One region of the Paenarthrobacter sp. YJN-D genome, then DNA from elsewhere that is predicted to be linked to it. Evidence: riboswitches for the same ligand, from Rfam matches in the RefSeq annotation. Region 1 holds a riboswitch; each other region holds the start of a gene.
The links. Region 1 has a riboswitch for thiamine pyrophosphate ahead of thiD (bifunctional hydroxymethylpyrimidine kinase/phosphomethylpyrimidine kinase). Riboswitches for the same ligand answer to the same signal wherever they lie in the genome.

Region 1 (9,908 bases):
ACAGTCCATACTTTGCGATGTACTGCACCACACCGTCAGGGACCAGGTACCACACCGGGTTGCCTGCACCCACGCGGATACGGCAATCCGTGGAGGATATGGCCATGGCCGGGACTTCGAGCAAGCTTACGTCGTCAGTCCGGCCGAGGTCGTTCAGCTCGTGTCCGGGGCGGGTCACCCCAACAAAGTGGGCCAAGGACCAGAGCTCGTCCACGTCTTTCCAGGACAGGATCTGGGCCAGGGCATCCGCGCCGGTGATGAAGAAGAGGTCGGCGTCGGGGCGCTGGGCCCGAAGATCCCGAAGGGTATCGATGGTGAAAGTCGGGCCGGGCCGGTCCACGTCAACGCGGCTGACAGTAAACCGTGGGTTCGATGCCGTCGCGATGACGGTCATCAGGTACCTGTGTTCGGGTTCACTGACCAGCTTGTGCGACTTCTGCCACGGTTGACCGGTGGGCACGAAAACAACTTCGTCGAGGTCGAACTTGGCTGCGACTTCGCTTGCAGCCACAAGGTGGCCGTGATGGATGGGGTCAAAGGTTCCACCCATCACGCCCAGCCGAAGCCTGCGCTCCGACTCCCCGCGAGGTGTTGCGGCAATAATGTTAGTGGCCCTGGCCGTGGGTGTGCTTGTTCGGGTGCTGGCGGTGCGGGTCAGCGTGCTCCTCCACTGCCTCGTGGCGGTTACCCAGGTTGGTGTAGGACAGGGTTACGAACATGAGAACCAGCAGCAGGGCAAACATCGAGACGCCGAAGACCCACGGCTCGGCCCACAGCGGGGCGAGTTCCTCGTGGCCGCCTTCTGTCTCGGCGGCAATGGACGTGGCGATCTGCTGAAACAGCATCTTCTCCCCTAGTTGGTTCTCAAAGGATTTCGACGGCGGGACTCCCCGCCGTTCCGGACTTCTGTTCTATGTTACCGCGTTGCTAGCTGCGGACTTGGCCTTCACCCTGCACGATCCACTTTGTAGTGGTCAGTTCGGTGAGGCCCATGGGACCTCGGGCGTGGAGCTTCTGGGTGGAGATACCAACCTCAGCACCAAGCCCAAGCTCACCGCCGTCGGTGAACCGTGTTGAAGCGTTGACAATCACAGCCGCCGAGTCAATCTCGGCGATGAACCTCTCCGCGTTGGCGAGGTTGTTCGTCAGGATGGCTTCTGTGTGCCCGGTGGTCCACTTGCGGATGTGCTTCACCGCGTCATCCAGGCTGTCCACCATGGCCACAGCCAGGTCGAGGTCCATGTACTCAGTGGCCCAGTCGTCGTCGTCCGCGGGAACAGTCTCGACTGCGCTGCCGAGGGCAGCCGCGATCCTGTCATCGACGTGAAGTGTCACGCCCGCCTTGCGCAGTGCGGCCGCTACTGCGGGCAAGGCCGTCGACCCTGAATGCACCAGGAGTGTCTCCACGGTATTGCAGACACTCGGACGTTGGGTCTTGGCATTGAGGAGGATCTCCACGGCCATCTCTTCACCCGCCGACTCATCAATGAAGATGTGGACATTGCCCTCACCTGTTTCGATAACCGGCACCGAGGAGTTGGTCACGACAGTCTGGATAAGCTCGCGTCCGCCCCGGGGAATGAGGACGTCCACCCGCCCGCGGGCACGCATCAGGACATTGGCACCTTCGCGGCCATACTGGTCAACTGTCTGCACGGCATCAGCAGGAAGTCCCACCGAGTCCAAGGCGTCGCGCAGGATCCGGACCAAGGCCTCGTTGGTGTTCGCGGCAGCGGAACCGCCGCGGAGGATCACGGCGTTGCCACTCTTGAGGGCGAGGCCGGCAATGTCCACAGTGACGTTGGGGCGCGCTTCGTAGATGGCGGCAACAACACCCATCGGCACATTGACCTGGCGCAGGCGCAGACCGTTGGGCAGGGTCTGCCCACGGACCACGTTGCCCACGGGGTCCGGCAAGCCGGCCAGGTTCTCCAATGCGGCCACCAGGCCGTCGATGCGCTCCGGAGTAAGGGTGAGCCGGTCCAGGAGAGCTGCAGACGTGCCGTTGGCGCGGCCTACGGCAACATCCTTGGCATTGGCTTCAAGGACATGCTTCCGGTTCTCAAGCAAAGCTGCCCCGATTGCACGAAGCGCACGGTCTTTCCACGCACGGTTGGCCTGTCCCAGGCGGCGTGCTGCTTTCCGGGAACGGTCGGCAATGGCGTGGACAGCAGCTTCGAGTTCCTCCGGAGTCAATGGAACGCGTCCTGCCGCAGGGTTCTCCGGCGCGGTGCCGGCAGTGCCGGTAGCGTCGGAAATCACAGGGGCGTCAGGGGTCAGCGCTTCAGTCATGCACCCAGTTTAGATGAGCGCGGCCCGCGCAGAAGCACCAGATCGTCAACATGAACAACTTCGCGGTCATAGCCCCGCCCCAGCGACTGACCAAGCTCCTGGGTAGTGCGGCCCAGCATGCGGGGAAGTTCCTCCGACGAGTAGTTCACCAAGCCACGGGCCACGATGCTTCCGTCCAATGCCACCATCTCCACCGGATCACCGGCTTCGAATTCGCCCCCGACCTCCGAGATGCCGGCGGGAAGCAATGAGCGGTGCCTGTCGCGCACAGCCTTGACGGCGCCGTCGTCGAGCACCAATCGTCCCTGCACGGTCGCCAGGTGCGCGAGCCACAAGAGGCGGACGGGTTTGCGGTTGCCGTTCACGGCGAACCAGGTTCCCACGTCCTCCCCCGCCAGTGCTGCTGCGGCATTGGCCGTGGAAGTGACCAAAGCATGGATCCCGGAACTTGCGGCAATCGACGCGGCCTCGACCTTGGTCATCATGCCGCCCGTTCCCACACCGGCCTTGCCGGCCTTGCCGATGGTGACGTCCTCCAGGTCCTGGGGTCCGCGCACCAGCGGGATGCGCCGGGCGCCTTGGGACGGCGGACCGTCATAAACGGCGTCGACGTCGGACAGCAGCACCAGCGCATCGGCGCGGACCAAGTGCGCCACCAAGGCAGCCAAGCGGTCGTTGTCGCCAAAACGGATTTCATGGGTTGCCACGGTGTCGTTCTCATTGACCACCGGCACCACGCCAAGATTCAGCAGCCGGTCCAAGGCCCGGAAGGCATTGGTGTGCTGGGTCCGGCGCATGAGGTCGTCGGCGGTCAGCAGGACCTGGCTCACAGTTACCCCGTGTGCATTGAACGCCTGCGTATAGCGGGCCATCAGGAGACCCTGGCCAACACTTGCTGCCGCCTGCTGGGTGGCAAGATCCTTGGGCCGCTTTGCCAGGCCCAACGGTGCCAGCCCGGCCGCAATGGCGCCCGAAGAAACGAGGATAATCTCGGTTCCGGCGTTTCGCTTTCCGGCGAGTGCGTTGACGAGTTGTGTCAGGGACTTCTCGGAGATGCCACCCTTGATGCTGGTCAGGGAGGATGAACCCACCTTGACCACGATCCGTTTGGCGGTGGCTATCCCCTGGCGCTCCAGTCCGGCAGCGTCCTCGGAAACGTCAATGGTCCTAGTCGTCATCACCGGAATCCAGGGTGCTTTCCCTCACCGTCTGGGCGCGGCGCCCGCTGACGGACTCTGTCCAGATGCCCGCCTTGCGCTCGGCTTCGAGTTCGGCGCGCGCAGCAGCCTTGGCCTCGCGGCGCTCGATCTGCTCTTCGCGCTTCTGCGAACGCGTGGGACGGTCACCGATGTCAGCAACACGGATATCGGTGCCTCGCGGAGTTGCCAAAAGTTCGGCACCGGCCATCATGGTGGGCTCCCAGTCGAAGACGACGCCGTCATCCTCGCCAATGACGACGGTATCGCCGGGCTTGGCGCCAACCTTGAACAGTTCCGTCTCAACACCAAGCTTGGCGAGGCGGTCTGCAAGGTAGCCGATGGCTTCCTCGTTCGTGAAGTCGGTCTGCTTGACCCAGCGCACGGGCTTTTCGCCCAGTACGCGGAACAGCGGCTCGAGGTTCTTCTCTTCACGGCGGATCTTGAAACCGGACTCGTTGACGGCGCGCGGGCGAAGGACCGGCGGAGCCACCTTGGGGGGTGCAGCCTGGACGGCGTCGCGCGCAGCCTTGACGATTTCTGCCATGGCAAAGCCGAGCTGGCGCAAGCCTTCGTGGCTGGTTGCCGACACTTCGAAGACACGGTAGCCCCGCGCCTCCAGGTCCGGACGTACGAACTCGGCCATATCCTTGCCGTCGGGGAGGTCGACCTTGTTCAGGACTACCAGCTTGGGGCGCTCGTTCAACGGGACAACTTCACCGTCAACGCCGGCGTAGCTCATATCGACGGCGTACTTCTCCAGTTCGGCCTCAATGATGGCGAGGTCGGAGAGCGGATCGCGGTCCGATTCCAGGGTTCCGCAGTCAAGCACGTGGACCAGGGCAGCACAGCGCTCCACGTGGCGGAGGAAGTTATGACCAAGGCCCTTGCCCTCGCTGGCGCCTTCGATGAGGCCCGGAACGTCGGCAATGGTGAAGCGGACGTCTCCTGCCTGGACCACGCCCAGGTTGGGGATGAGGGTGGTGAACGGGTAGTCGGCGATCTTCGGCCGGGCAGCGGACATGGCAGCAATCAAGCTGGACTTGCCCGCGGAGGGGAAGCCGACCAAGGCAATATCGGCAATGGACTTCAGTTCCAGGACGATGTCACTGGATTCGCCTTCGATGCCGAGGAGCGCAAAGCCCGGGGCGCGTCGCTTTTGCGAAGAAAGGGAAGCGTTGCCGAGGCCACCCTGGCCGCCGGCGGCCGCAATGTATTCAGTACCTTCGCCCACCAGGTCTGCCAGGACTTCGCCGTCCTTGGTCTTGACCACGGTGCCGTCAGGGACCGGAAGAATCAGGGTCTCGCCGTTCTTGCCTCCACGCCAGTCGCCCATGCCGGGGCCACCATTGGTGGCGTGCCTGTGGGGTGCGTGGTGGTAATCAAGCAAAGTGGTGGTCTGGGCTGACACGCGGAGGATGACGTCGCCGCCGTTGCCGCCGTTGCCGCCGTCGGGACCGCCGAGCGGCTTGAACTTTTCCCGCTTAACGGAGACACAGCCGTGGCCGCCGGTTCCGCCGGATACGTGCAGGACTACCCGGTCTACAAAGCTCGCCACGTGGATCTCCTCTATTGCTGTTGCCAGCGCTGTTGCAAAAACCAGCGCGCCTGAGGGCGCCCTAGTCGATTGTAATGCGGTTAAAAGAACGGTGGAGCGGGCCGCTTGGCCCGCTCCACCGGTTCAGAACTTGTTGTTACTCTGCAGCTCCAGCAGCAACGATGTTCACTACGCGACGGCCGCGGCGAGTACCAAACTCAACCGCACCGGCCTGCAGGGCGAACAGGGTGTCGTCGCCACCGCGACCGACGCCTGCACCCGGGTGGAAGTGGGTGCCGCGCTGGCGAACGATGATTTCGCCGGCGGAGACTACCTGACCACCGAAGCGCTTGACGCCCAGGTACTGTGCGTTGGAGTCACGACCGTTGCGAGTGGAACTCGCGCCTTTTTTGTGTGCCATGTGAAATGCCTGCCTCTAAATTTCTGGGGAAACTGAAAAACCTGAACAGCGGGTAACGAAAGTTACGCGATGCTGGTGATCTTGATCTTGGTCAGTTCCTGACGGTGACCCTGACGCTTCCGGTAGCCGGTCTTGTTCTTGAACTTCTGGATGACGATCTTCGGACCACGGAGGTCTTCGAGGATCTCAGCCGTAACCTTGACGTTGGCCAGTTCCGCTGCTGCGGAGGTGACCTTGTCGCCGTCAACCAGGAGCAAGGCGGGCAGCTCAAGCGTGCTACCGGCTCCACCGGGGACGCGGTTAAGCGTTACGTAGTCTCCAACGGAAACTTTTTCTTGGCGGCCGCCTGCGCGGACAATCGCGTACACCACTTGGGTACTCACTTCTCTCGACGTTTATAACTAAATTTGCGTGCGGAACCTGTCACCGGAATCAGGCTTGGTTCGCGCTGTGCCTCAACGCCGTGGACTTCTGTTCGAAGTCCGCGAGTCATCCCATGAACAATTCCAAGGGGCATAACCCAAGTGTTGGCGTAAGCACCGAAGATCAAGATTACGCTAGTTTGACCCTCAGCTGCAAATGAGGCCGGGACCGGAGGCTGCCCCGTGACTTGCATCACGAGGTGTAACGGACTCTCCCGGCACCGTGCCCATACAGCCTACAGGGTTTGGCGGCGATTAACGTGATCACGCCCGCGACGCGCGGGACAAGCCATGCTTTTCATCCCGGTTCAGTCCCGATTCAACAGGCCGGGCCACCCTGGGCGTAGAGCCGCGGAGCATCAAAGAACGCCGTCTCGTAGCGGCAGGACTGCCTGAAAGCCTCAAGCATCTCCGCACGTTCACGCCCGGAAGCGGCAACGGCCGCCGCGTCTGTGAAGTTGATCGCCATCCTTGTGGCGGAGGCAAAGTCCTCGTCGGCGTACGTCCGCAGCCAGTCCGCATAGGGATGCCCGCCGGAGGCCCCGGCATCGACGAACGCGGCGTGGAGCTTTTGACCCACTTCCGCATACAACCAGTAGCAGGGCAGGATCGCCGCGAGGACCACCGCATAGCTGCCGGATGCCGACGTTGCCAGCAGATGGTCCACATAGGCTTTGGTGACCGGTCCGGTGACGCCCGAAGCCTCACGGGAGCTCAACCAGTTCCTGTGCAGTTCCGATTCAACTTCCAGGCACTGCCGTGAGCTCTTGACCCAGAACAGCTGTTCTTCCTCGGTGGGCGCCAACGCACCTGCACGGGCAAGGACCCTGGAATAGCCATTGAGATAGATGGCGTCCTGCGCAAGGTAGTAGCTGAACGCCGGCTCCGGCAAATGCCCCGACTGCAGTTCCTGGATGAAGTTGAGGCCGTGGATTTTTTCAAGCTCCGGGATGGCTTCCTTCCACAAAGTGGCAGCAAATCCGCCAGGCTGGAGGACGCGCTGGTGGTGGAAGTGGTCCACAGGCCCGTTGCCCCGGCCCACTTCCAGCTCCCCTGCGCTCCTCAGGGCCTGGAGCAGCCACGGTTTCGCTTCGCGCAGTGAGGCCTCCCAGTCGCCCGTGCGCGCCTGGACGGTAGCCAAGGCGGACGACAACGAGCATCCAGTGCCATGGCTGTTCCGGGTCGCAATCCTTGGACCTGCCACTTCGATGACGTCCTGCCGCAACAGCCCGCTGGTGTTGATCAAGGCATCGGGGCATTCCGAGCCGGCCAGATGACCGCCCTTGACCAAGACCGTGTTTCCGCACTCAGCTGCCAGTCGCTTGCCCTGCTCCAATGCCGATGCCCAATCAGCAGCCTCGGTTTCCCCCAGCAAAATGGCAAGCTCGGGCAGGTTCGGCGTGATCAGGTCCGCCAATGGAAGCAGGGAACGAAGGGCCTCCCCTGCGGATTCGGTCAGCAGGCGGTCACCGCTGGTGGCCACCATCACGGGATCAAGAACCACGACGGCGGGGCGCACCGATTCGAGCCAACTGCGCACCTCGTCAATAACAGCCGCGTCGCCGAGCATCCCGATCTTCACCGCGTCGATGACGATATCGGTACTGACGGCGTCCAGTTGCTGGCGCAGGAACTCCACGGGTGGTACGTGCACACCGCTGACACCCAGGGTGTTCTGGGCCGTCAAAGCCGTAATGGCAGCCATGCCATATCCACCGTGGGCGGCGATGCTCTTCAAATCAGCCTGGATTCCGGCTCCTCCGGACGGGTCTGAGCCCGCGATGCTCAGTACCCGGGGGGTTCGTCTGCGGTCCTCCGCCAGCGGATAAACAGCAGAAGATGACAATGCGGCCATGAGGACATCCCTTCGCCGGTGCTAACCGGACAGGTTCAACGGGTTTGGATCTCAGCCTGGCCCATCGCCTGGCACCCCGTGTCAGTCCCCCAGCCTAGCGCACCGGCAGACAGCAAAAGGCCCCGCAGTTGCCGCTGGTAGCGGAACTGCGGGGCCTTGGTGCGGTCACAAACGGTTAGAGTTCGGAGGCCGGTACGCCGACGCCCAGGATGATGGGTTCGTCCGGGGCCGCTCTCCTGACCGGCTCCGCAGGCGCCTTGGACTCGTGCGCCGATCCCTTCGCGGCCGTAGCGGTCACGTCGTGGTGCTCAACAGTGGTCTCGTTGGCCGCGCCTTGGGCCCTGCTTGCACTGCGGTTCCGGCGGCTACGACGACCCCGCGATGCTGAGGGGGCTTCGTCTCCGGCCGGAGCCGGAGCTTCAGTCGTCGGGGTGTCCGCAGCCTTCGGGGCTTCGACAGCTTCCTTGGCTTTCTGATCCTCAGGCGACGGTGCCGCGCCAAGGTGGGAGAAAGCTTCGGCCAGACGATCCAGGCTCATGGCCGGCTGGGCTGCCTGCGGCTCATCGTGGTGTTCAACGAAAGGCAAGGCAACCTCTTCGCCGCCAAAACGCAGCACTGGAGTAGCCCGGCCTTCGCGGACAGCGGCGTCGTGCGCCGCGGCTTCCCGGGCCGTCGGGGCAGCGGAGACCGAACCGGCGTCGGGACCATGCTCCCCGGCCGCCCGGGTTTGCTCCTCTGCCTTGTGGAGCTCGTCATCGTGAAGGTGGGCGGCATGCGCGGCCGCTGCAATCGTCGCCAGTGCAGCCCGGGTTGCTTCGGCTTTTGCCTGACGGGCAGGGTCCTGGGCTTCCGGGTGTGCTGCCGGTGCCGCAACAGGGGCGGACGGCGTCGAATGGACCTGGGCCGGCGCTTCGACCGTTCCCTGGGCGCCGCCCTTGCCGCGGCGACGCTTGCGCTCGGTGCGGGCCGTGGACTGCTGTGCCTCGGTGTGCGGACGGTGCTGCTCGGCTGCCACGGTGTTGGCGCGGCGGTGCTCCACGGGCTCGTCATGCGTCACGACACCGCGGCCTGCGCAGTGCTCGCACTGCTCACCGAAGACTTCAAGGAGACCGGTGCCCATGCGCTTGCGGGTCATCTGGACAAGGCCCAGTGACGTTACTTCAGCAACCTGGTGCTTGGTACGGTCACGGCCCAGGCACTCCACCATGCGGCGGAGAACGAGGTCGCGGTTGGATTCCAGGACCATGTCGATGAAGTCGATGACGATGATGCCGCCGATGTCACGCAGGCGAAGCTGGCGAACGACTTCCTCGGCAGCTTCAAGGTTGTTCTTGGTAACTGTCTCTTCCAGGTTTCCACCACTGCCGGTGAACTTACCTGTGTTGACGTCCACCACCGTCATGGCTTCGGTGCGGTCAATGACCAGCGAGCCACCGGATGGCAGGAAGACCTTGCGTTCCAGGGCCTTGTGGATCTGCTCATCGATGCGCCAGGCAGCGAAGATGTCTTGATCCTTGGTCCATTTTTCAAGGCGGCCCACGAGGTCGGGGGCAACATAGGTTACATAGGCCTCGATGGTGTCCCAGGCGTCGTCACCGGAGACGATCAGCTTGGAGAAGTCCTCGTTGAAGACGTCACGGACAACCTTGATGGTGAGGTCCGGTTCGCCGTAAAGCAGTTCCGGTGCCAGCACCTTCGTGGAGGAAGCTTGCCCTTCGATACCTTCCCACTGCGCGCGCAGACGGTTGATGTCGTGGGTCAGTTCTTCTTCCGAGGCACCTTCAGCGGCCGTACGGACGATGACTCCGGCGTTTTCCGGCAGGCGGTCCTTCAGGATCCGCTTGAGGCGGTTGCGTTCGACGTCGGGCAGCTTGCGGGAGATGCCGGTCATGGATCCACCCGGCACGTACACAAGGTAGCGGCCCGGAAGTGAGATCTGGCTTGTGAGGCGGGCACCCTTGTGACCCACCGGATCCTTGGTCACCTGGACCAGGACGGAGTCGCCGGACTTCAGCGCATTCTCGATCCGGCGCGGCTGGCCCTCCAGGTTCACTGCATCCCAGTTGACTTCACCGGCGTACAGCACCGCGTTGCGGCCGCGTCCGATATCAACGAATGCAGCTTCCATGGATGGCAGTACGTTCTGGACCTTGCCGAGATAGACGTTGCCGATCAGGGAGTCCTG
Region 2 (9,908 bases), 2.0 Mb from region 1:
ACGGACATCTCCGTCTATTCTTCTTCCGGCCGCGCCGAAGCTTTCGTCGCCACCCGCGGCGGCAACGCGCTCGACGCCGACACGCTCCCCGCTGCTGTGGCCGCCGCCGACGTCATGATCGGCTGCAGTGGCTCTGACAACCGGGTCGAAGCCGCGGACCTTGAACGTGTCCGCGCCAACTCGGGCAAGCCGTTGATTGCCATCGACCTTGCCCTCACCCACGATTTTGATCCCGCAGTTGGTGAACTGGAAGGCGTCGAATTGCTGACCCTTGAGTCGGTTCGGCTCGCCGCTCCGCAGGAGCAGGCGGAGTCGCTGTCCCAGGCCAGCGCAATCGTCACAGGCGCTGCCGCCTCCTTCGAGTCCGAACGCGAAGCCCGTTCCGTCGACACAGCCATTGTCGCGTTGCGCCGCCACACCATGAACGTCCTGGACGCCGAGATGGAGAAGGTACGCGCCCGGCACGGCTGCACCGCTGCCGCCGAGGAGGTGGAGTTCGCCCTTCGGCGCATGGTCAAGCAGCTCCTCCACATCCCCACGGTCCGAGCCCGCGAGCTCGCGGCCAACGGCCAGCAAGACGATTACGTCGCAGCCCTTGAGGCCCTGTACGGCATCCAGGTGGAACAACCGCAGGCAGCGGCCGCGGCCACGGAATGCCCCGTGGACCACGACCAGCTCCGTTCTGAAAGCGCCTGAGCCACACCCGGCCTACGCGAAAGCGTTTATCCCCGTCAGCTCTGCCGACAACGCCCAAAGCTTCTTTGCGTCCGCCTTGTCCACGGCGTGGGCGTCCACTCCCTGGTAGCGGGCCAAGGGAGACTCCTTGTCAGTGGGTTTGGCAATATCGCAGTCTTCGCAGTAGACGCCACCCTTGCCATTGAGGGCCTCCGAGGTAGCAGCCCACACGGACGTCGCCGCACCTTGTTCAGGGGTCTTGAATCCTTCGCGCACGTTGCCTTCTGCATCCATCCAGCCCGCTGCCACCATTTCTTCCTTGGGCAGGTGCCGCTGCAGCTCGGTCATGATGCCACCGGGGTGGACCGCGAAGGCCCGCACGCCAGAGCCTCGGCCGAGGTGGTCGAGTTCCACCGCCAACAAGGAATTGGCTGTCTTGGCCTGGCCATAGGCCTGCCACTTGTCATAGGAAGTGCTGAAGTTGAAGTCGTCGAACCGGACGGGTGAGAGCTTGTGGCCTGTAGACGACAACGACACAACGCGCGCATCGCCTGAGGCCACCAACGCCGGCCACAACAGATTCACCAGCGTGTAGTGCCCCAGGTGGTTCGTCGCGAACTGGGCTTCCCATCCCGGCCCGACCCGTTGTTCCGGGCTGGCCATGATGGCAGCGTTGTTGATCAGGATGTCCAGCTTTTCGTGGCCAGCCAGGTATCGCGCGGCGAACTCCTTGACGCTGTCCTGGTCGGCAAGGTCCATGTGCTCCACCTGGACGTCCGCGGACAGGCCAGCGTCCGCCAGTACAGAACGGGCGTGCTCCAGGCGTCTGGCGGGTACTGTCACTTCTGCCCCTGCCGCGACCAAGGCACGCACAGTCTCCAGCCCAAGCCCGGAATAGCCACCCGTGACGATGGCGGACTTGCCGCGCAGGTTGATCCCGTCGATGACCTCCATGGCCGTGGTTCCGTGTCCAAACCCGGAGCCGAGGGGCCGCTGTTCTGTTTGTGTCCGTTCTTCGCTCATGCTTGAGCTTCCCAGAGAAGCAGGGATACGGGCAATGGTCAGTACACGGGCTTGGCGGGCTCCACCTGCCGCACCCAGGCGAGAATACCGCCGTCGAGGTGCTTGACGCGGCTGTAGCCGGCCTTCTGTGCGGCTTCCAGCACCGTTGCCGAGCGCGTGCCCGCCTTGCAGTGGAAAACGATGTCCTTGTCCTGCGGAAGTTCCACCCACGCCTCGCCGGACAGGATCCGGCCCTGCGGAATGAGCACCGAACCGTCGATGCTCACAATGCTGTGCTCTCCGGATTCGCGGACGTCCACGAGTTCAAAGTCCCGCTCCCCCGCCTCGCGCTCGGCCAGCATCCGGGCAAGTTCGGTCGCGGTCACGGTGTGGTCCTGGTCCGTGGCGGCAGCGGGTGTCACACCACAGAATGCCTCATAGTCGGTCAGTTCCGTGATGGGCTCGGCTTCCGGGTCCTTGGACACCTTGATCTCACGCCAGCTGCCGCCAAGGGCGTCGAACAGCGCCACCCTGCCAAGCAAGGAACGTCCGACGCCGGTAATCAGCTTCACGGCTTCTGTCACCATGAGCGAGCCGACCGCCGCGCACAGCATGCCGAACACGCCGCCCTCGCCGCAGGACGGCACGGAGCCTGCCGGAGGCGCCTCGGGGTAAAGATCCCTGTAGCTGGGTCCGTGCTGGGCCCAGAAAACGCTGACCTGGCCATCGAAGCGGAAGATGGAACCCCACACGTAGGGCTTGCCAAGGATCGCAGCAGCGTCATTGACCAGGTACCGGGTTGCGAAGTTGTCCGCGCCGTCAAGGATGAGGTCATACTCCGCGAAAAGGTCCAATGCGTTGGAGGAGTCCAGGCGGATGTTGTGAAGGACCACGTTGACCAGGGGGTTCAGCTCCGCGATTGCACGGCGGGCTGATTCGATCTTGGGGGTGCCTACATCCTTGACTCCGTGGATGACCTGGCGCTGGAGGTTGCTGAGGTCGACGTCGTCGTCGTCGACGATCCCCAGCGTTCCCACGCCGGCGGCGGCCAGGTAAAGCAGTGCGGGCGAGCCAAGGCCTCCTGCGCCAATGACAAGAACCTTCGCATTCTTGAGCCTGCGTTGGCCCACGGCTCCGATTTCGGGAATGATGAGATGCCGTGAGTACCGCTCAACCTCGGCCGGCGAGAGCTCGGCGGCCGGTTCGACAAGGGGCGGCAGGACGGTGGGCGCAGCGGAGTGGGCAGCAACAATTGAGGCCATACCCCAATGTATGCCTGCCGATGCCGCCCGGTCATATTACCCACCGGTAGAGTGGTCATAACTGCAAAGGAAAGGCGGCAGACTGTGGCTGACGGCACACGGGCAAACGATGGGGCACCCGCAAAGCAGGAACGGACCGGTTCACCTCGTTCACCAAGGTTGCCGCGTGACGAACGCCGGGCACAGCTGCTGAACGCCGCCTTGGAAGTCTTCGTCTCCAACGGCTTCCACGGCGCGGCAATGGACGAGATCGCAGAAACTGCGCACGTCAGCAAGCCGGTGCTCTACCAGCACTTCCCGTCCAAACGCGAGCTGTACATGGCGCTCCTGGACAGCCATCTGGCAACCCTGACGGATTTGATGCTCGGTGCACTGAACTCCACCACGGACAACAAGGAGCGCGTCAAGGCCGTCATGCGCGCCTATTACAGGTTCATTGCGGACGACGACCAGGCGCACCGCCTTGTGTTTGAGTCCGACCTCATCAACGATCCCGATGTCAGCTCCCGTCTGGAGACGTTCAACAAGACGTTCGCCGACGCCGTCGCCCATGTCATTGCCGAGGACACCAAACTCCCGCCCCTCGAAGCCCAGCTCCTGGGTCGCGGCCTGGCAGGAATGGCCCAGGTCAGCGCCCGTTATTGGCTTGAAACGGACGGAAACCTGGACCTCGATGTCGCCAGCGATCTGATCTATCGTTTAGCTTGGCGCGGAATCAGTCGATTCCCCAAAGAGTCCTAGGCTACAAATAGAGGACTGACTTAACACTTGATTGGCTTGGAGGCCTTGCTGTGGAAGTAAAGATCGGCATTCAGAACGTTGGCCGTGAAATTGTGCTCGAATCCGCCCTGGACGCTGACGCCGTAGCCAAGATCGTGGCCGAGGCCGTGTCCAAGGGCTCGGAACTGCGGCTGACCGATGAGAAGGGCCGCCAGGTCATCGTTCCGGGCAACGTACTGGGATACGTGGAAATCGGCGCCGAGGAAGTCCGCCGGGTCGGCTTCGGCGCCCTCTAGCGTTCACCGTCCCGCCTTCGTCCGCTAAGGAGTCTCATGCTTTCACTTGTCATCGTGGTTCTGGCCACCGTTGCTGCCGGTTTCATCGTGTGGGCCACCGATAAGCGGCACAGCAGGTACGGGATTGCATTGCCCGCAGGCATTGCGGCCGCTGTTGGCACCCTGAGCTGGATTGCTTTCATCAGTGCCGGACTGGGCTACCAGCCGGGCGCGACATGGATCCCCTGGGTCCTGCCGATCGTGCTCGGAAGTGCAGCGGCAGCGGGCATTGTGGTCTATCTGGGACGGACCCGCACCAAGCATGATACTGAGGCGCTGACCAAGGCCTTGCGGCTCTAGGCTCGAAAACCGGCAGTGACCATCACCCACGGGTGATGGTCACTGCCGTTTAAAGGCCCTCGGCGCCCGGATAGCGACCCGGCTCAGCGAGGGCACCCGTGGCCGATGCTGCCTCACTTACGGAGGCGGCAGCAGCAAGGTCGCGTTGGGTTACCTGTCCGCCGGCGTCATGGGACACGTAACGCAGGAAGACCCTGTTGTACCGCCAGTCAAGATCCGGATGGTGGTTCTGCTCTTCGGCGATCTGTCCAATGGCCGCGATGAGGGCCAAAGCCTCGGCCGCCGTCGACGTCTTGTAAACGGTTACGAGGCCGTTTTGGAGCTTCCAACCCGGGAGGTCCTTGAGCGCGGCTTCGACCGCTGCCTGGGGCACCGGTTCTTTCCTGTTAACCATGGTTGCTCCTTCGTTGCGGGGAACCCGGCCCGGGAGAAACCCGGCTTTAGAGGAACTCCGCCCGGCCTTCCATGGCCGAGGACGCCAAGGCGTGCTCACGACGCGGAATCCGGCCTGCCTGTTTGGCCAGCCTACCGGCGATGACGGCGTGTTTGAAGGCTTGACCCATCTGCACAGGGTTCTGCGCGCGGGTCACTGCGGTCGCCAGCAGGACCGCGTCACAGCCCAGTTCCATGGCAAGTGCCGCGTCGGAAGCTGTTCCGATCCCGGCGTCCAGCACCACCGGCACGGAGGCCCGGGACACGATGAGTTCTATGTTGTGCGGGTTCAGGATGCCCAGGCCGGTCCCGATGGGCGAGCCCAGCGGCATGACTGCCGTGGCGCCGAGGTTCTCGAGGCGGAGGGCAAGCACGGGATCGTCGTTGGTGTAGGCGAACACTTTGAAGCCGCGGTTCACCAATTGCTCGGTGGCGTCCACCAGTTCAACAGCGTCAGGGAGCAGCGTGTGCTCGTCCGCGATGACTTCCAGCTTGACCCAGTCGGTCTCCAGCGCCTCGCGTGCCAGTTCCGCCGTCATCACGGCGTCCTTCGCCGTGAAACACCCTGCAGTGTTCGGGAGGACCCGGATGTTGTTGTCCACCAGCAGCTGGAACAGCGAACCGGTTTCGGCCGGCGAATAGCGTCGCATAGCCACGGTGGTGAGCTCGGTTCCGGATGCCAGGAGCGCGGCTCCGAGCCCGTCAAGGCTCGGCGCACCTCCCGTTCCCATGATCAGGCGGGACCCGAATTCGACGCCGTCGATCACCAAGGCGTCAGTAAGGATTTCGGTGCTTGCTGTGGTCATGATTCAGCCTCCCTGTACTGCGGTAACGAGTTCGAGTTCATCGCCGTCGGCCAGCGGAGTAGCCGCCCACTGGCTGCGCGGCACCACCTCGGAATTGCGGGCGACGGCGACACCCAGCTTCCCGCCGTCGGCCGCCTGTCCACGGTGGTCGAGTACGCGGCCGGTGACGGCCGTGACGAGCGTGCTGACGGAGGCGTCGGCGGGCACCTGGCGGACGGCGCCGTTGAGCTTGATGTTCATACTGTTTCCTTGCTGTGGAGTTGAGAGCGACGCGCGGTTGCACTGAAACGGTCGGGCCGGAAAAGGGACCATCGGGTCTCGGAGGAACCATTGAGCAGCTCCCCCACGATCATGGCGGCCACGGGGGTCAGGAGGACGCCATGCCGGAAGAACCCGGTGGCCACAATCAGGCCCGCGATGTCCCCGCTTGAACCGGCTACGCGGCCCAGCAACGGAGCGTTATCCGGAGTCCCTGGCCTGGCGCGCGCAGTTGCTTCCAGGAGTTCAAGTTCGGCCACCGCGGGAACCAGTACCTGGGCGTCCCGAAGGAGCTGGTAAACCCCGCCGGCAGAGACTGCGTTGGAGGCCGCCGACAAGCCGTCCTCCCGTTGGGTAGCTCCGATGACTACGGTTCCGTCGTCCCTGGGAACGATGTAAACGGGCACCCCGCGGACCATGCCACGAACAGTGGCAGTGAGCAGCGGTTGGAGGTGCGCGGGGACCCGAAGCCTGAGGATGTCCCCGTAGACCGGCCTGACCGGAAGTTCAAGACCCTCAGGAAGGCCGGCGAGCGCGGGGGCGCCCAGCCCGTTGGCCACCACGGTTTCGCCGGCCATGACGGATTTGCCGGATTCGAGCTCCACTCCGGCTACCTGGTCCCCGTCCCACAACAGGCCGTGCGCGGACTCTGCAACGGCAAATCCTTCCCTGGCGCCGCCTACCCACGTGCCATCGCCGGATGAATGCGCGGCCAGCCCTGCCATGAGGCACTCCGCCAGCTTCCGGGGATCCACCTGGTGATCGGCGGGGATATCAAAGGCACAGGAAATTTGCGGGCTAAGGAGCGGTTCGCGTTCCCTGGCGGTCCGCAACGGCAACGGTTCGACCCCCAGGCCCGCCGCGAGCTGGACGGTGCGAAGGTCCGCGAGCGCGCGGCGGTCGGCGGCATCGGCACCCACGGCGAGGGTCGGCGTCGTGCGGTATCCGGTATCTTCCACAGGCCGGTGAAGGCCGCCGGCAAACGAAGGCCACAACCGGGATGACTCGAGCATGAGCTCCAGGAGGTCTTCTTCCTGGTAGTGCAGCTCGCTCACGGGCGCCAACATTCCGGCAGCAGCAAATGTCGCACCGGTGGCGGGCGCCGGATCGATGAGTGCTACGGAGCGGCCCAGCTTCCGGGCCTGGTGGGCGATGCCCAGTCCGATGACGCCTCCGCCGATAACGGCAACATCCGCGTGAATGGCTTCTGCCATCTGTTTCCTTCCCTACGCCGGTACTAGCCGGATCAGGTCAAGCGGTCGGCTCTGAAGCCCTCTCAGCCGGACGGTCATAAAGACGTAGGTCACGGCTCCCGCAGTACGTGCCCAGTTTAGAGGAACTACTGTGGATTCCATGACCCAGCACTCTGCCCTCGCCAGCGCCCGCCTCTACCTGTGCACTGATGCGCGCAAGCGCCAAGGCGATTTTGAAGACTTTGCCGACGCCGCGTTCCAGGGCGGGGTGGACATCATCCAACTCCGTGACAAGACGATCGAAGCCGCCGAGGAATTGGAATTGCTGGCGATCCTGCGTGGCGTCGCAGAACGGCACGGGCGGCTCTGGGCGGTCAACGACCGGGCCGATATTGCCAGTGTTTCCGGGGCTCCGGTGTTCCATGTGGGCCAGAAGGACCTCCCGCTGGAGATTGCCCGCACGTTCCTTCCCCGCCCCGCTTCGATTGGTCTCTCCACCCATACGCCTGAGCAGGTAAATGCCGCGATCACGGCTTCGCCGGGCGAGCCTGGGCTGGACTATTTCTGCGTTGGTCCCGTCTGGGCGACCCCCACCAAACCCGGCCGCGAAGCGGTGGGAACCGGCCTGGTCACATATGCCGCGGAAGCGATCAGGCGCGCGGAGGAGACCACCGGCGGCGCCGTGCAGGTGCCGTGGTTTGCGATCGGCGGAATCGATCTCGGCAACGTCGAGCAGGTGCTCGCTGCGGGCGCCAGCCGTATCGTCGTCGTTCGCGCCATTACCGAGGCGGAAGATCCGACGGCGGCAGCCAAGTCGCTGCTCGAAGCCCTGGACGCCGCCGCGTAACGGTTCTCCAAACAACAGTCCCAGGCACGCAGACCGTCGGGGTATCGGCAGGTTGTGGCGACAGGGGTGAGTCGGGGCTTGCAGATGCCGCAGCCCACCCACCGGATCGGATCAGATTCAGGTGAGCCGATCGCGGTACTGGCGCATCTTGCTCCGCGCCCCGCACGTGTTCATGTCGCACCAGGTCCGGGTCCTGGACCGTGAACTGTCGTAGAACACCCACCTGCACGCTTCCGACGCGCAGGTCCTGAGCCGCTGCCCCGAGCCGGTCAAGCCGTGGAGCAGGAGCGCCCCGACCGCTGCTCCCGCCGGCGAGACCGGCAGGCCGGCCGACGGGGTCAGCGCGAGCCGCCCGTCGTCGTCGACGTGGGGGCCTGCCCAGTGCTCCTGAGCGAGCTGGTTCAGGGCGGATCGCGCTGCCGTGTCGGTACGGTCGGCCAGGAACGCGCGCATGACCTCGCGGGCGTCGCGCAACGAGATGAGATGCTCGAGCGTGGGCTCCCCGTCCCATCCATACCGGACCAGCCACGCCCGCCCGTCACGGATGGTCGCCAGCGCGTCGGTGCCGTGCAGCAGTGTGGCGCTGTTGCAAAACTCCACGACGACACGCAGCTCCTCGGGCACGGCGGACTGCACGGCGTTCACGCGCTCAGCAGCCTGAGGAGTTCGCCGGGCCGATCCTCCGGCACCATGTGCCCGGCTCCCTCGATGATCGAAAACCGCGCGTGATCCGGAAGTGCAGTGACGAGCCGATGGGCGTAGTCGACACCCAGCCACGCATCTTCCGAGCCCCAGATCACGTGGATCGGGATATCCAACAGCCGGAGTCGATCCTGTAGCTCGTCGGTGTTCTCCTCGCCGCCTTGGGTGTACTGCCGGTAGAACGCCCGCGCCCCTTCCGTACCCGCCCACTGGCCCGTGTACGAAGCCAGGGCGTCTGCACGCAGACCCACGTGACTGCCGGACCGGATCTTGGCGTCGATCAGGGCAGCGCTAGCCCAGTCGGGGAGCGCCTCGAAGGCCTCGGGGTGCTGGTGGACGGTTTGGAAGAACCCGCCGGCGCCCCAACCACTCACCGTCGCGGCATCGATGAGCGTGAGCGACTCGAAGTTCACGTCGTGCAGGAGCGTCGCCCGCAGCGCGACCGCGCCGCCGACGTCGTGCGCCACGACCCGAGGCGCCGAGACCCCCCAGTGCTCGAGGAGTTCGACGAAGATCGTCGCCTGCTGCCGGAGGCTCACATCCGGCGCGGTGCGGGTCGACTGTCCGAATCCGAGCATGTCCCAGAGGTAGACCCGGTGATCACGAGCAAGCACCGGGGCGATGTCTCGCCAGATGTACGACGAGAAGGGTGTGCCGTGCATCAGAACGAGAGCCGGGCCCTCGCCGACCGAGTTCCATCGCACCGTACCGTCGCCGACGTCGAACCGCTCGGGTAGCGACCAATCGCTCATAGCTTGCCCCTTCCTTGTTACCGGCTTTATACCTTAGACGGTAACAGGCCCAAATGGGCTACGGGGGTGTTGATGGCTGCCGTCGACCGCCCCACCGCCTGCCTCCCCGGGCCGCCAAGAAGCTAATGGCCAGCAACAGCTGGCCATCCGCCGCACTGACAGCATCGCTTGGAGCTGGAAGCGTCCAAGACTATCCGCCGGTTTCGGGCTACCCTGATTTTCGTGTCACATCATCGGATAGCGCCCAACGTCGACGACTCATCGGACCAGCTCGCAGCGGCTTTCGCGGCCCTCCGGACGGAGCTGGAGCTGCCCGGCGACTATCCGGTTGATGCCGTCCAGGAGGCACGGGACGCCGTCGAATCCCTCCGCCTGCCCGATCGCGACCTCAAGCACGTCCCTTTCCTGACCATCGACCCCGCAACGTCAACGGACCTTGACCAAGCCCTGTTCATTGATCGCGCCGGCGAGGGGTACAAGGTTCTCTACGCGATCGCCGACGTGCCGTCTTTCGTGGCTCCCGGCGGGGCGCTGGATGCCGAAACCCGGCACCGCGGCCAGACGTTCTACGCTCCGGACGGCCGCATCCCCTTACACCCGGAGATCATCAGCGAAAACGCAGGC
Region 3 (9,908 bases), 1.4 Mb from region 1:
TTCTCGATCTACCTCCTCCTCGCAGGACACAACCTGCCGGGCGGCGGGTTCGCCGGCGGCCTGACCGCCGGGCTCGCACTGACCATCCGCTACCTGGCCGGCGGACGGTTCGAGTTGAGCGAAGCTGCGACAGTCAGCGCCGGAACACTTTTGGGAACGGGACTTGCGACGGCGGCAGCGTCCGGTTTTGTCCCGTTGTTCCTGGGCGGACAGGTCTTCCAGAGCGCGATCATCGAGTTCTGGCTGCCCGTCTTCGGAGACGTCAAGTTCGTCACGTCCACCATTTTCGATATCGGCGTGTACATCGTGGTGGTGGGATTGGCGTTGGACGTCCTCCGCAGCCTTGGTGCCGAGATCGACGAACATTTTGAAGGCAAGGGCGCGCCCCTCACCGAGGAAGAGGCAGCCGAGCAGGCCGGGGGGTCGCAGGAAGCCGGACTGGCTCAGGAAGCTGCCCAATCCGTCGCGTCCGGGAAAGGTACGGCATGAGCATCAACCTGACCCTGCTGATCGTCATGGGCGTCCTGTACGCCTGCGGAATCTACCTGATCCTGGAACGCAGCCTCACCCGCGTGCTGCTCGGGCTGATGCTGTTGGCCAACGCCACCAACATCCTGATCCTGAGCACCGGAGGGTATGCCGGCCTGGCGCCCTTCTTCACCAAGGAAACCAATCCGGATTCCTACAGTGATCCGCTTCCGCAGGCACTGATCCTGACCTCGATTGTCATTTCGTTCGCGGTCACGGCATTCATGCTCGGCATCATCTACCGCACCTGGGTCCTGGCCCGCCAGGACGAAATCCAGGACGACCTCGAAGACGTCCGCGTGGCAAAGACCCCCAGCTTCGACGCCGAGGACGACGCAATCGTGCCCTTGGAAACCTCGGAGTTCGCGGTCACCCCGTCCAGCACCTCGGACAGGAACCACCCGGAAGCCACAGAAACCCCCAACACTTCATCAACGCAGGAAGGAGGCAGCGCGTGAACCTCGCAAACCTGTCGCCGCTGGCTGTCCTCCTCCCCATCCTGGGCGCCGCGCTGGCGTTCCTCCTGATCCGGCACCAGAGCGCCCAACGGTTGGTCAGCATCGGCATCCTCAGCACCACGTTGCTGCTGGAATGCCTCCTGCTCTTCTCCGTCTGGTCCGGGGGCACAACTTCCGTCACCCTGGGCGGTTGGCTGCCGCCATGGGGTGTGGTCCTGGTGGTGGACCAGTTCTCCTCGCTCATGCTGGTGGTGTCCACAGTGGTGAGCCTGGCGGTTCTGGTCTACGCCACCGGCCAGGGCATGGCCGACGGCGACCACGAAGCTCCCGTGTCGATCTTCCACCCCACGTACCTGATCCTGGTGGCGGGAGTCTCCAACGCCTTCCTTACCGGGGACCTTTTCAACCTCTACGTCGGCTTCGAGATCCTGCTGACAGCAAGCTACGTGCTCATGACCCTCGGCGGGACGGGTCCGCGTATCCGTGCCGGCGTCACGTATGTGGTGGTCTCCGTGGTGTCATCTGTCCTGTTCCTTATCGCCATCGCCATGATTTACGGGGCCACCGGCACCATCACAATGGCGGATCTGGCCATCAAGCTGGCAGAGCTGGACCAAGGTACGCAGAACCTGCTGCATGTGATGCTCCTGGTCGCCTTTGGGATCAAGGCCGCCGTGTTCCCCCTGTCCTTCTGGCTTCCTGACTCCTATCCCACGGCACCGGCCCCCGTCACTGCGGTGTTCGCCGGGTTGCTGACCAAAGTGGGCGTCTACGCCATGGTGCGGACGGAGACCCTGTTGTTCCCGGGGGATACCCTCAACGTTCCCCTGATGGTGGTGGCGCTACTGACCATGGTTGTCGGTATTCTGGGTGCCCTTGCCCAGAGCGACATCAAACGTCTGCTGTCCTTCACGTTGGTCAGCCACATCGGGTACATGGTGTTCGGGCTGGCCATGAGCTCCGTAGCGGGTCTGGGTGCGGCAGTGTTCTACGTTGCCCACCACATCACCGTGCAGACCAGCTTGTTCCTGGTCACCGGACTCATAGAACGCCGGGGAGGCAGCTCCTCCATTGACCGCTTGGGCGGCCTGGCCAAGCTGTCGCCGTTGCTGGCGTTGCTGTTCTTCGTACCGGCCATGAACCTGGCGGGCATTCCTCCGTTCTCAGGCTTCCTTGGGAAGCTGGGTCTTCTGCAGGCCGGCGTGGAGCTCGGAACCCCACTGGCGATCGTGCTGGTAGTGGGCGGCGTGGTCACCAGCCTGCTGACGTTGCTGGCAATAGCCCGTGTGTGGAACAGGGCGTTCTGGCGCAAACCCGAGGATGCCGAATACCCGGATCCCGTGTTGATGACCCCCGGCAACGTCGGAGTACTGCCGCGGACCATGGTGGGTTCCACTGCGGCGCTGGTGGTGTTCGGGGTGGCGCTGACGGTGTTCGCTGGTCCGCTCTTCCAGGTCGCGGACGGTTCCGCGGAGATCATGCTGGACCGCTCGGCCTACATCCACTCGGTACTGGGTGACTCTGTCGAGGTGCCCCCGCTGGCGCAGAATGGCGGTACGAAATGAGCCGCAAGCCGATCTCGTTCCGCACGGAACTGCCGCTGCTCATCTGGCTGGTCATCGTATGGGGTGCGCTGTGGCGTGACTTCAGCCCGGGCAACCTGCTTTTTGGCGCGTTGATCGCCGTGCTGGTGGCCAAGTTCTTCTACCTCCCGCCTGTGGAGCTCAGCGGCAGGTTCAATGTCCTGCGTGCTGTTCCGTTCGCCCTGATGTTCGTCGCGAAAGTGGTGGCAGCGAGCTTCCTGGTGCTGTACCTGGCGGTGGTCAAGGGACCCAAGGTGCGCAGCGCCGTCGTCGCTGTTCCGTTGCGAAGCCACTCGGACCTCATGGTGACGGCTACAGGGCATGTCATCTCGCTGATCCCCGGCTCGCTGGTGGTGGAGGTGGACCGCTCCACCTCCACGCTCTATTTGCACGCGCTGAACATCTACGAAGAAGCGGACATCGACAAGATCCGCCGGGAGACGCAGAACATTGAGGCAGGGCTGATCCGCATCATGGGAACGCGGGAAGAAGTCGAGGCCCTGAAGGCAGAAGCCCGGCCCGGCATGGAAGGGGCAACGCTGTGAAGGAATTTGTTCTGGTGGCCACGGCGGTGATCCTCAGCCTCGCCGCTGCAGGTGCGATCGTGCGCATCGCGATTGGCCCATCTTTGCTTGACCGCGTCCTTGCTTCCGATGTCCTGCTGGCCATCCTTGGTGCTGCCCTCGCCATCGACATGGCCGTGAACCAACACCTCAACAACCTGATGCTGCTGGTGGCCCTCGCGGTGATCGGTTTCATCGGCTCAGTGACGGTTGCCCGGTTCGTGGCCGAGCGAAGGGAGCAAAGCAATGAGTCCTGACGCCACCGGAGTGGACTTGGTCATCGACATGGTGACCGCGGTGTTCCTCATAGTGGGTGCCCTGATGTCCTTGGGTGCCGCGATCGGCTTGCTGAGGTTCCCGGACCTCATGAGCCGCATGCACGCAGCCACCAAGCCGCAGGTGTTGGGCTTGTTCCTGATGCTCGCAGCGATCGGCCTGCAGATGCGTACTTGGTGGGTGTGGCCCGTCCTGCTGGTGGCGTGGATTTTCCAGCTTCTCACCGCGCCGGTGTCCGCCCACATGGTGGGGCGCTCCGCGTACCGGACCAAACACGGGCACCGTGAGAAGCTCACCAAGGACGAACTCGAAGCCGTGGTCCAAAGGGCCGCCGCCGGCCAGGAGCCCTCCGAACCTTAAAGCAACGCGGGGTCACTTATGGCCCATTACCCCCATGGGGATGGGCCATAAGTGACCCCGCGTTGCTTGTTGGGTGATGCTTAGACGATGTCCTGGGACTTCGCGAAGCGGGCAATCGCCCGCTGGGTGCCGCGGCTGGCAAGGACCTGGATCAGCGTGCTCACGAAAGCGGAAATCAGCGCGAAGGTCAGAGCCGAGCGGAGGCTCGTCTCCATGTCATCGTTGCCTGTGGGCGGCTTGTTGCCCGTGGCCTTTTCCCAGCCTTTGTTGACGAGTTTGGTACCGACAAAGCCTGCACCGAGGCTTACCCCGGCGCCCAGCAGCTTGAAAAAGAGGTTCATGCCACCAGCCTAGCTGCACGGCACGGCTACCCGCGGTTTTCCCGCTCCTTGAGAAACGCTGCCAAGGACCCGACCGGAGCCAGAACCGGGACGACCGGGTGCTCGGCGGACCACACTGCCCCTACGGAATCGAGGACAGCGATTTCCTTCAGCAGATAGTAGGTGGGTGGCATCAGCTTCAACTGCCCTGCGGCTTCCGCTTCCAGGATTCCGGACACCGGCATCCACAGCGACTGCCAAGCCTCCGTGGTTTGATGCCGGGGCTGCGCTTCCGGTGCCGGCTTGGCCACATAGAAGTAGGTGTCGAAGCGCTTGGGCATGTCTATGGGCGTGATCCAGTTGGCCCAGGGGCGCAGGTCTCCGGGCTCGATGCCCAGCCCGGCTTCTTCCTGGACTTCGCGGATTGCTGCCGTGAGCACCATTCCCGCGTTCCTCTCCGCCAACGCTGTGTCCGCGGAAATCGAACTCTGCGCCCAGGACAACGCATGGCTGCGCAGCAGTTCCCCGGGGTAGTCCCAGCCGGACTGATCCACAGCGTCCACCCGGCCGCCCGGAAAGACCACCATTCCTGCCGCGAAGTCCATGGTGCTGACTCTGTGCTGGACAAATGCCTCTAGCCCCGAGGGGGCGTCGCGGAGCAGAATCACGCTGGCAGCGAGGCGTGGCTCGGCCACGGGTGCGTGGGAGCCTGGAAGATCCGTCATCAGGCCATTCTTGCAGGTGCGTTGTGGGGCCTGGTGTGCGTGTTTAGGCGCGGGGATGGGGTGCAGAGTGGGCCTCGCAACGCACCCTCGTTGCGTTGTGGGGCCTGGTGTGCGTGTTTAGGCGCGGGGATGGGGCGCAGAGTGGGCCTCGCAACGCACCCTCGTTGCGTTGTGGGGCCTGCTGTGCGTGCTTAGGTGTGGGGATGGGGTGCAGAGCGGGCCTCGCAACAGGATTGTGACCGCGGCCCAGAGCCGGCCGTACGCGGAGGTGTAAACTGAACCCGCCCATCAGGGCAGATTTGATAACGACAGGGGAGCGCCGCCGTCGGACCTTGCAGCGATGCAGGAGACGCGAGGGCGCTGAGAGTGCGGACAGCCGCAGACCCTCGAACCTGATCCGGTTAGTACCGGCGCAAGGGAGTCGAGCTTCTCAGAGTGTCCGGAGCCGGACGGCGCAAGCCAGGCGGATTCCGGGGAGCACTTTCCCCTCCTGTAACCTCAGGAGGCAGAAAAATGACCACGGTAAACGTGAAGAAGACCAGTTATAGCTGGCGTGTTGTAGACATCGTGGTGGCGGCCCTCATCGCCATCGCCGGCGGCGTGATTTTCTGGGCCTGGTCCCAGGGCGCGGCACTGGTATCCATCCCCATGAATGCGGCGTACCCGCCCCTTACCGGCCTGATCGCCGGTGGCTGGATGATCCCCGCAGTCCTGGGCATGCTCATTATCCGAAAGCCCGGCGCAGCTCTTTTCTGCGAGGCCGTCGCAGCCACGGGTGAGCTCATCATGGGTTCGCAGTACGGCACCACGGTGCTCATCTCCGGCGTCCTGCAGGGCCTTGGCGCCGAGCTGATCTTCGCCGCGTTCCGCTACAAGAAGTTCAACCTGCCCACCGCACTCCTCGCGGGCGCAGGCGCGGGCCTCTTCTGCGGTCTGAACGACTCCTTCCTGCCCTGGGGCTGGAATATCGCCTACGAGGCCATCGACAAACTGACGTACATCACCTTCACCACCATCTCAGGTGCAGTGATCGCCGGCGGCCTGTCCTGGATCGCCACCCGCGGTCTGGCCACGACGGGTGTCCTGAGTTCCTTCGCGTCGCGGAAGGCCGCTTCGGAGCCAGTCTTCAACTGATGTCTGCCACACACAGCGGCACGGTCCGGCCTGCCGCCATCTCCGCCGAGGGGTGGGGATGGCGGCATGCCGGCCGGGCCCAGCCTGCCATCCAGGGCCTTGACCTCCGCATTGAACCGGGGGAACGCGTCCTGTTGCTGGGCCCTTCGGGGGCCGGCAAGTCCACGCTCCTGCACGCCCTCGCCGGGGTGCTGGGTGACGAGGAAGACGACTCTGATGAGACCGGTTCGCTGCTGATCGACGGCGTCACTTCCCGCGAGCAGCGTGGCCGCGCCGGGCTGATGCAGCAGGATCCCGAAACGCAGGTGGTTCTCTCCCGGGTGGGCGACGACGTTGCCTTCGGCGCGGAGAACCTTGCCGTGCCGCGCGAGGAGATCTGGTCCCGGGTGCATGAAGCGCTCGACGACGTCGGCTTGCGTACCGCATCAGGCGGCGGTTTGGCATTGGACCACCCGACGGCGGCACTTTCCGGGGGACAGAAGCAGCGCCTCGCGCTGGCCGGCATTTTGGCGATGCGGCCAGGCTTGATCCTGCTGGACGAACCCACGGCCAACCTCGATCCTGCAGGGGTCCTCGAGGTCCGCGACGCCGTGGCCCGCTGCCTGGACAAGACCGGCGCCACGCTGGTGGTGGTGGAGCACAGGGTGTCCGTGTGGAAGGACCTGGTGGACAGGATAGTGGTCCTGCAGCCCGGTACCGCAGGCCCGCAATCAGGCACCCCGGGAGTCCTCCTGGATGGTCCGCCGGAGCAGGTCCTCACCCAGGCGCGCTCCATGCTGATGGCGGCGGGCGTATGGGTTCCCGGCTACGTTCCCGCCACAAGGGCGCGTGCCCGGACGTCCGGGACAAACGAACTCCTCCTCGCAGCGCAGGACCTGGCCGTGTCCCGGGAAAAGCCCAGGCGGAAGCGCTTCCGAACCATCCCTCCGGTTCCGGTGCAGAGGGACATCACCGCCCAGGTCCGTGCTGGCCAGGCGTTGACCATTACCGGGCCCAATGGTGCCGGGAAGTCCACTTTTGCGCTGACGTTGGCCGGCCTTCTGGCGCCGGTGGACGGCATGGTGAGCGCCGGCGTCGACCTTTCGGAGGGGGCGGGCATCGACCCGTACAAATGGAAGGCCGATCAGCTCATCTCCAGGATCGGCACGGTCTTCCAGGAGCCGGAGCACCAGTTCGTCACGGGCAAGGTCCTGGATGAGCTCATGTTCGGCCCCAGGCACCTGGGCCACGGCGGGGAACGCGTGGACGAATTGGTGGAGCGGCTGAGGCTCTCCCATCTGGTGGACGCCAATCCCTACACACTGTCCGGCGGTGAGAAGCGCAGGCTTTCAGTGGCTACGGTGTTGGCGGCGCACCCGAAGGTACTCGTCCTCGATGAGCCCACCTTCGGACAGGACGCCAACACCTGGGCCGAACTGGCCTCGTTCCTCTCGGAGTTGCTGGACGCCGGTACCGCCGTGGTTTCCGTGACCCACGACCAGGAATTCAGTGCCGTACTGGGCGGGACGGAACTGCGGCTCGGGCCGGTGTCCCAAGGTGAGACGGCCCCCCAGGAAGCGGGTGCGGCATGAGGGACGCACTGAACCTGCGCGGCAACCACGCGCTCTTGACCCGGGCAAACCCGTTGGCGAAGTTCGTGGCCGTCTTCCTTATCTCCCTGGTGCTGGCCCTGTCCATCGACTGGGTTTCCGCGTCCACGGCTCTCCTCGCGGAATTGGCGCTCTTCCCCTTGGCCGGCCTCACCCTCCGCCTTCTCTGGCAGCGCGCCTGGCCGCTGATCATTGCGGCGGCGATCGGTGGCTGGAGTACCGCGATTGTCGCCGCTGACAGCGGCGCAGTACTGCTCGACGTCGGACTCTGGTCCATCAGCGAAGGTTCCCTTGAGCTGGGGCTCGGCTTCATGCTGCGCGGTTTGGCGATCGCCCTCCCCGCGATCCTGCTGATGTCCTGCACCGACCCGACGGACCTGGCGGACGCACTTGCGCAGAAGGCAAAGCTGCCGCACCGATTTGTCCTCGGTTCCCTTGCCGCCATGCGGCTGGTGGGCCTCATGGCGGAGGAGTGGCAGACCATCGGCATGGCCCGGCGCGCCCGCGGTGTCGGCTCGCAGGGAAGCCCGATCCAGCGCCTCAAAGCGACGCTCGGACAGAGCTTCGGGCTGCTGGTCCAGGCCGTCCGGCGGGCTTCGCGGTTGGCCGTGACCATGGAAGCCCGCGGTTTCGGCGGGGGACAACGGACGTGGGCGCGTGAGTCCACGTACTCGCTGATGGACGTCTGGGTGGTACTTGGCGGCGTGGCCATAGCCGGAGGCGCCGTCCTCACGGCTTTGGGCGCCGGAACGTGGAGCTTCGTGTGGCGTTAGCGGGCCGGTAGCTCCTGGATTTCGTCGAAATCTGCGCGGGTGAGGAAGCCGAGCTGGGCCTCCTTCTCCTCGAGCTGGATGATCGGGCCGAGTTCGAAGCACGTCGCTTCAAGCCGGCGCAGGGCTTTGGCGTTGCGTGAGTCTGGCTCCACGATGATCCGGTCCTTGCCCGGGAGCGAGAACATGTACCTGATAAGGGAGGTGCCGAGCCTGGGGGTGAAGTGCGGAATGGGGCGCGTTGCCGGTGCCAGCAGCAGATGCATCCCGATGTCCGCCTCGCGGGCGGGGTAGGCCTCGCCCACGGGATCGTGCAGTGGTTCGTATGTCTGGAACAGGGCCAGGGGCTCGCCGTCGAGGAGGGCCAGGAAAGCGTGGTGCGTGTCCAGTGAGTCAAGGAATCCGTAGATTTCCAGCACTTCCTCTTGGGACTTCTCCGTCATGCCCCAGAACCTGGCGCGGGGTTGCTTGACCCATTCGAAGATGAGCCCGATGTCTTCGCTGGGGACCAGCGGGACAAGGCGCAATTCACCCCAGCCTTCGAGGTTCTCGGAGTAGACGGTGGTGCGGACGGAGAAGTCCTGGGTGGCGGTGCTCATGTGTTCCTTCGGTAGGCGGGTGTCTGGTGTCAGTTCGGGTCTTTGGCCAGGGCGGACCAGTCCGTGGTTACAGGGGCCATCCGGCCTTCGCTCCAGAGCGGGAGCTGGTCCGCGAAGTGGCTGTGGCCGGGCGATCCGGCGGCGCCGAAAGGCACAATCCACCGGCTGTTCTCCCGGCAGTCCAGGTCCCAGACGTAACGGGCCACAGGTCCGCGGAAGCTTCGGTCGTCCACTCCAGGGAGGCTTTCGGTGCTCAGCACGCAGCCGGTGTCTCCACTGAGGGCGGCCGTGGGCGCCGCAGCGGCAAGGGTTTCGGGGAGCACATGGACTGCCAGCAGCGTGTGCCGGTCACCCCAGGACGCGCCGTCCAGCAACGTTTCTTCCAATGCTGTGGCTTCCAACGCCGCCGCTGCCTCCACGGAGACGGCGATGCCAAGTTCGGAGCCGCGGGCCAGCAGGGTCTCCAGTGCGAAGCCGATGCGCGATGCCACGGACAACCACGGGCCAAACAAGGGGGAATAGCCGCTCGGGGTGTTCAGGGGAGCAAGAGCGGCGTGACGTTCGAGGCGCTGGACCAATGCACCGCGCCAGGCAGCGAAAACGGCCGCGGGATGGCTGCCGGCGTCCATCCGGCCATCCCACGCCAGTAGCTGCAGTCTCAGTTCCTTCGCCTCGTCGGACAGCCCGGTTGTCTCCAGTGCAGCCAGAATCTTCCGGAAGAACGGCCACGGACCGAGCAACGTGTCGGTATGGATTCCCTGCATGGTGTCGCCGGACAGCGTCCCTGCCGGCGCGGACTCCAGCAATTGTTGGATGCGCAGCGCCCGGTATGAGGGGGCGAATTCCATAGCCACGGCGTCCCCGCCACCGGCTGCCCGATCGTTCGCGCTGACGGCAAACTGCCGGACCTCGGTGCGGGGCAGCGCAACATAAGGTCCTTCCCAGGCATGGCGTGGTGACAAGGCCGGTGTGGGCAGCCGACGGTTCGCCGGGTTGCGCTGCG

Region 2: it holds a riboswitch for thiamine pyrophosphate, as region 1 does, so the genes downstream of both, thiO (glycine oxidase ThiO) here and thiD (bifunctional hydroxymethylpyrimidine kinase/phosphomethylpyrimidine kinase) in region 1, are expected to answer to the same signal.
Region 3: it holds a riboswitch for thiamine pyrophosphate, as region 1 does, so the genes downstream of both, HMI60_RS17725 (ECF transporter S component) here and thiD (bifunctional hydroxymethylpyrimidine kinase/phosphomethylpyrimidine kinase) in region 1, are expected to answer to the same signal.

What each region holds. Positions count from the first base shown of each region.
Region 1 covers NZ_CP053549.1:904,419-914,326, forward strand. Annotated here, with positions in the region: gene nadD (nicotinate-nucleotide adenylyltransferase) at 1-604, opposite strand, end outside; gene HMI60_RS04225 (hypothetical protein) at 606-845, opposite strand; gene HMI60_RS04230 (glutamate-5-semialdehyde dehydrogenase) at 928-2,292, opposite strand; gene proB (glutamate 5-kinase) at 2,289-3,470, opposite strand; gene obgE (GTPase ObgE) at 3,460-5,046, opposite strand; gene rpmA (50S ribosomal protein L27) at 5,183-5,446, opposite strand; gene rplU (50S ribosomal protein L21) at 5,509-5,817, opposite strand; gene thiD (bifunctional hydroxymethylpyrimidine kinase/phosphomethylpyrimidine kinase) at 6,188-7,723, opposite strand; TPP riboswitch at 7,714-7,812, opposite strand; gene HMI60_RS04260 (Rne/Rng family ribonuclease) at 7,899-9,908, opposite strand, start outside.
Region 2 covers NZ_CP053549.1:2,887,971-2,897,878, forward strand. Annotated here, with positions in the region: gene HMI60_RS13325 (glutamyl-tRNA reductase) at 1-696, shown strand, start outside; gene HMI60_RS13330 (SDR family NAD(P)-dependent oxidoreductase) at 709-1,698, opposite strand; gene moeB (molybdopterin-synthase adenylyltransferase MoeB) at 1,737-2,939, opposite strand; gene HMI60_RS13340 (TetR/AcrR family transcriptional regulator) at 2,946-3,680, shown strand; gene HMI60_RS13345 (DUF3107 domain-containing protein) at 3,731-3,955, shown strand; gene HMI60_RS13350 (membrane protein) at 3,992-4,294, shown strand; gene HMI60_RS13355 (4a-hydroxytetrahydrobiopterin dehydratase) at 4,344-4,688, opposite strand; gene HMI60_RS13360 (thiazole synthase) at 4,735-5,532, opposite strand; gene thiS (sulfur carrier protein ThiS) at 5,536-5,772, opposite strand; gene thiO (glycine oxidase ThiO) at 5,769-7,004, opposite strand; TPP riboswitch at 6,997-7,116, opposite strand; gene thiE (thiamine phosphate synthase) at 7,144-7,830, shown strand; gene HMI60_RS13380 (CGNR zinc finger domain-containing protein) at 7,948-8,475, opposite strand; gene HMI60_RS13385 (alpha/beta fold hydrolase) at 8,472-9,284, opposite strand; gene HMI60_RS13390 (RNB domain-containing ribonuclease) at 9,507-9,908, shown strand, end outside.
Region 3 covers NZ_CP053549.1:3,819,857-3,829,764, reverse strand. Annotated here, with positions in the region: gene HMI60_RS17765 (Na+/H+ antiporter subunit A) at 1-489, shown strand, start outside; gene HMI60_RS17760 (Na(+)/H(+) antiporter subunit C) at 486-986, shown strand; gene HMI60_RS17755 (Na+/H+ antiporter subunit D) at 983-2,551, shown strand; gene HMI60_RS17750 (Na+/H+ antiporter subunit E) at 2,548-3,114, shown strand; gene HMI60_RS17745 (monovalent cation/H+ antiporter complex subunit F) at 3,111-3,389, shown strand; gene mnhG (monovalent cation/H(+) antiporter subunit G) at 3,379-3,768, shown strand; gene HMI60_RS17735 (DUF4235 domain-containing protein) at 3,849-4,109, opposite strand; gene HMI60_RS17730 (NUDIX domain-containing protein) at 4,136-4,813, opposite strand; TPP riboswitch at 5,114-5,250, shown strand; gene HMI60_RS17725 (ECF transporter S component) at 5,327-5,947, shown strand; gene HMI60_RS17720 (ABC transporter ATP-binding protein) at 5,947-7,518, shown strand; gene HMI60_RS17715 (energy-coupling factor transporter transmembrane protein EcfT) at 7,515-8,309, shown strand; gene HMI60_RS17710 (GNAT family N-acetyltransferase) at 8,306-8,905, opposite strand; gene HMI60_RS17705 (penicillin acylase family protein) at 8,935-9,908, opposite strand, start outside.